DNA from 2 places in the Rhodococcus sp. IEGM 1354 genome. Region 1 is predicted to be linked to the other one. Evidence: riboswitches for the same ligand, from Rfam matches in the RefSeq annotation. Region 1 holds a riboswitch; the other holds the start of a gene.

Region 1 (2,195 bases):
GCTCGCTGCGGCTTTGAGGAATCCCGTGTCGAATCCGGCGTTGTGTGCCACCAGTACCGATCCGCGAGCGAACTCGAGAAATCCGGGCAGGACGCGTTCGATGCGGGGAGCCCCGATGAGCATCGCCGTCGTGATGCCGGTCAACTCGACGATGTACGGCGGGATCGATCTGCCCGGGTCGACGAGGGTAGCGAATTCGCCGATGATCTCGCCGCCTCTGACCTTGACTGCCCCGATTTCGGTGATTGCCTCGGTGTCGGCGCTGCCGCCAGTGGTTTCGAGGTCGACAACGACGAACGTGGTGGCGTGAAGTGGGGTGTCGAGTTCGTCGAACGTCAGCTGGATCGGCAGGCTCACTGCGACGACGTTAGGGCCGACCTCCGACAAGAACGCCGACCACGGCGTCGGAGGGCATCGTGTCGGTCGGTGCCGATCGTCGAGTCGCGGAACCTGTCGGTGGCTGGCGCTATCTTTCGCTCGATCGGCCGATTACACCGTCCGACCCGACAAAGAGACAAGGATCACAATGATCATCGACTGCAGTGACTGCCTGGTTCGTGACATCGCCTGTGCCGACTGCGTTGTGACGGTGCTTCTGGGGGCTCCTGGGATGCCCGAGAGATCGGATGGGCAATGGGTCGGTTCGCCGTCTCGAATCACCCTCGAGCAGGAAGAACTGGGTGCCATGGGAGTACTCGCCGAGGTCGGTATGGTGCCCGCGCTCAAGCTCGTGATGAACGACGACGGCACCGCGGATGTTCCCCTGTTATCGACTCGTGACACACCGGGCGATCAACGCGCCGGGTAGCGAGAACACGGCCGAATTCGGTCCGTTCGGCGCGTTGGGGTCGACACAGGGGTATGCCATTTCGTAACCTTCCTGAGACCTTGCGGAGTCTTGCCAGTCCAAACCGGAGTGGCGTCGCAAGTCACCGCCTAATCGTTCACTCGCGAGAGTGTTCGTACCGGGAACCCGATATTTACTGGGGTGAATCCCGCCGAGTCACCGATGGTGGCCGGTGGGTAGGGCTGCTCTTCCCAGCCCGAACCCGTCAGCTAACTCGGTCGGCGGACGAGTGGAAGAAACGGAGCACCATCTTTCGTGGCGTCACAACTTTCCAACCGAACATTGCGGCGAGCTCTCGTAGCCGGAGCGCTCACGGCAGGCGTGGTGATTCTCCCCGCTGCACCGGCAATGGCGGCCCCTGTCACCATCCCCGGCGTCGGAACCTTCGAGATTCCTGACATCCCGGGTCTCCCTCCCCTCAACATTCCCGGCATGCCCGCTCCGGGTGCACCCCTTACCCCGCAGGTCACCCCGGCTGCCAAGGCTGTCCAGGCGGCCGAGTCCAAGATCGGTGCTCCGTACGTGTACGGCGCATCGGGTCCCGACTCGTTCGACTGCTCCGGACTGGTCCAGTGGGCCTACAAGCAGGCCGGCATCAGCCTGCCGCGGACCAGCTACGACCAGGCCGCCGCTGGCACGCCGGTCTCGCGAGACAGCCTGATGCCCGGCGACGTGGTGTCGTTCTACGGCGGCTCGCACTCCGGCATCTATGTCGGTGACGGCAACGTCGTCCACGCATCGACCTCCGGAGTGCCGGTCAAGGTCGCCCCGCTGGCATCGATGCCGTTCGACGGCGCTCGACGCTACTGAGCCGAGCACTCGGACCGGAGTTGTGTACCGACCGACAGGGTCGATCCGTTTCGACGGTTCGGCCCTGGTGTCGTTTCCGGGGACGGTTTTCGGGTGACACGCCGGTACGGTGGACAGCAGAGCGCCCAGTTCGTAATCTGATCGAGACCTCTCCGACGTTTGGTTTGTGATCTGTCACCTGCAGACTGCGTCGATTTCGGACCGTGTTCAGGTCCGCGCCCAGCTGAGCATGGGTATCGTTCGGTTCCGGTCACTTTTTCCAACCGCCACTCCAGCTGGAATGGCATATGTCAGGACGGAGAGTCGCTTTCCGTGGCGATATCGAGAACCACCCGAGTTCTACGGCTAGTAGGTAGCTCGGTGACCACAGCCGTTGCGGCCGCGTGCATCATGGTGGTGCCGATCACGACGGCGACCGCCGATCCGGGCTTCGGCTCGGCTTCCGACGCGCAGGCGAAGCTGGCGGAGCTGTCCAGGGAGTCGGAACAGGCCAACGAGTCGCTGCACAACGCGCAGATCGATCTTGACGCTCGGGCTC
Region 2 (2,195 bases), on a different contig from region 1:
CGGCCGACGGGCGCGATAGATCATGCGACTGCTCCTGAACGTCATCTGGCTCGTGTTCGGCGGACTGTGGCTCGCACTCGGCTACTTCTTCGCGGGACTCCTGCTGTGCATCCTGATCGTGACCATTCCGTTCGGGATCGCGTCGTTCCGCATCGGCGTCTACGCCCTGTGGCCGTTCGGGTCGACGATCGTCGACAAGCCCGGTGCGGGTTCGGGTGCCCTCGTGGGCAACGTGCTGTGGCTCGTCCTCGCCGGGTGGTGGCTGGCGCTGACACACGTCGTCACGGCGATCGCCATGGCCATCACGATCATCGGTATTCCGCTCGCGATCGCGAACCTCAAGTTGATTCCGGTCTCGCTGATGCCGCTGGGAAAAGACATCGTTGCGGTTCGGTGACCTTTCGAGGCCCCCTCGGTTGATGTGACTTCCGTCACATAACGCTTCGGTAACAGACCGGCAACAGCACGGGGTCGATCACCGAGAACAGCCACTAGCTGGGCCTATTCGAGCGACCGGAATCAGACCGTCGGGACGGTCGCTGACACACGAAAAAATCGACAGTTACCAAATAGTGACGTAACCCGGGAATTTCAGTACGGTCAGCAGCGGCCGGAAAGTTCGGCCGAATTCCGGCCCGCAGCGCCAAACCTCGTCCCGCGGGAACCGGAACAACCCTCGACGATCACCCAGGGGACGAGGACGGGGGACCCACGTCCTCCACGGACAACCGGGAACTTGTAGCGACTCACGAAGCCGCACCTAGTTCCCTTGGGGTGAAGCCCAATTGCTCATCCGATATGGAAGAGCAAGAAGGCCGGGCTACCTCTCAGCCCGAACCCGACAGCTGACCTCGCAGGCGCGTGTGGAGAGGATTTCAACTCGTATGAGCGGACGTCATCGCAAGCCGAGCACCACTGGCAAGACCGTCGCAAAGGTAGCCGTCACCGGTGCCATCATGGGCACCGCGGGCATCGCCTTCACCGGCACCGCCAACGCGGCACCGGATTCCGACTGGGATCGCCTTGCACAGTGTGAAGCAGGCGGCAACTGGGGCATCAACACCGGCAACGGCTTCCAGGGCGGATTGCAGTTCTCCCCCAGCACCTGGAACGCACACGGTGGACAGCAGTACGCGGCAACGGCCAACCAGGCCAGCCGTGAAGAGCAGATCGCAGTCGCCGAGAAGGTCCTCGACTCGCAGGGCTGGGGCGCATGGCCTGCCTGCTCCTCGAGCCTCGGTCTGAGCAGCGCACCCACCGAGCGCAGCGTTCCGGTCACCCCCAAGGCACCGGAAGTTCCCGCCCTCCCCGATCTGACGTCGATCCCGTCGATCGATGCTTCCGCCGAGGTCGTCAACGGCATCGTCACCGCCGTCCAGAACATCACCAACGATCCCCAGATCGCGTCGTTCGTCCAGAACGCCGCGCAGGGCATCCAGCTCGATCCGCAGGTCGTCAGCTTCTACCAGGCGAACAAGGCGTTCCTGCCCCAGTAGGCAAGAACCCGCCGCATACGAGAAAAGCCCCCGACATCGTGACGATGTCGGGGGCTTTCTCGTGTTCGGGCGCCGTTGTCAGCGATTGACGACGGTCACCGGATGGGCGTAGGGCAGGTCTTCGACGGGCAGCGGGAACTCGGTGTCCTCGCCGAAGGGCGACAAGCCACCCGATCGAGCGGACGAGAGTTCGGTCACCGCGTGGTCACCGCGAGCGGTTTCCGGCCAGCCTGGATCGACATAGGGCTTCTTCGACTTGTTCACCATGGGCCCATTTTGACACCTGCCCTGCGGCGAGCACCAGCCCAGGTCTCTAATCTGATAGACGATGACCGACACGACTGCGCCCCGACACACCGACATGCCTCCCGATCTGCCTCAGTGGATCGCAGCTCGCACCGACGCGGAGCTGATCAAGGCCATGTCGTTGCGTCCGGATCTGACTGCGCCGCCGCCCGCCTCGCTGGCAGTCCTCGCCGGCCGGGCCGAGCAACGCCGGTCGATCCTGCACACTGCGGACACCCTCGACACCCTGGCCCTGACCGTGCTCGAGATCCTGGCCATCGAAGAGGCCTACGAGCGCCCGGTCACCAGGGCCACTCTGCTGTCCGTCATCGCCAAGCGTGCCCCGGCGAAGGCCGTGGACAAAGCGCTGTCACAACTACGCGAACGCTTCCTCGTCTGGGGTGACGCCGCAGG

Evidence for each region. A riboswitch is a leader RNA that binds a small molecule or an ion and turns the genes downstream of it on or off. The one in region 1 is predicted to bind cyclic di-AMP.
Region 2: it holds a riboswitch for cyclic di-AMP, as region 1 does, so the genes downstream of both, QM588_RS08555 (resuscitation-promoting factor Rpf1 domain-containing protein) here and QM588_RS06350 (C40 family peptidase) in region 1, are expected to answer to the same signal.

Annotation. Positions count from the first base shown of each region.
Region 1 covers NZ_JASHKT010000002.1:393,491-395,685, forward strand. Annotated here, with positions in the region: gene QM588_RS06340 (DEDD exonuclease domain-containing protein) at 1-357, opposite strand, end outside; gene QM588_RS06345 (hypothetical protein) at 611-808, shown strand; cyclic di-AMP (ydaO/yuaA leader) riboswitch at 924-1,086, shown strand; gene QM588_RS06350 (C40 family peptidase) at 1,103-1,657, shown strand; gene QM588_RS06355 (C40 family peptidase) at 2,048-2,195, shown strand, end outside.
Region 2 covers NZ_JASHKT010000003.1:294,269-296,463, reverse strand. Annotated here, with positions in the region: gene QM588_RS08565 (hypothetical protein) at 1-19, shown strand, start outside; gene QM588_RS08560 (YccF domain-containing protein) at 23-397, shown strand; cyclic di-AMP (ydaO/yuaA leader) riboswitch at 668-876, shown strand; gene QM588_RS08555 (resuscitation-promoting factor Rpf1 domain-containing protein) at 885-1,496, shown strand; gene QM588_RS08550 (hypothetical protein) at 1,575-1,763, opposite strand; gene QM588_RS08545 (helicase-associated domain-containing protein) at 1,825-2,195, shown strand, end outside.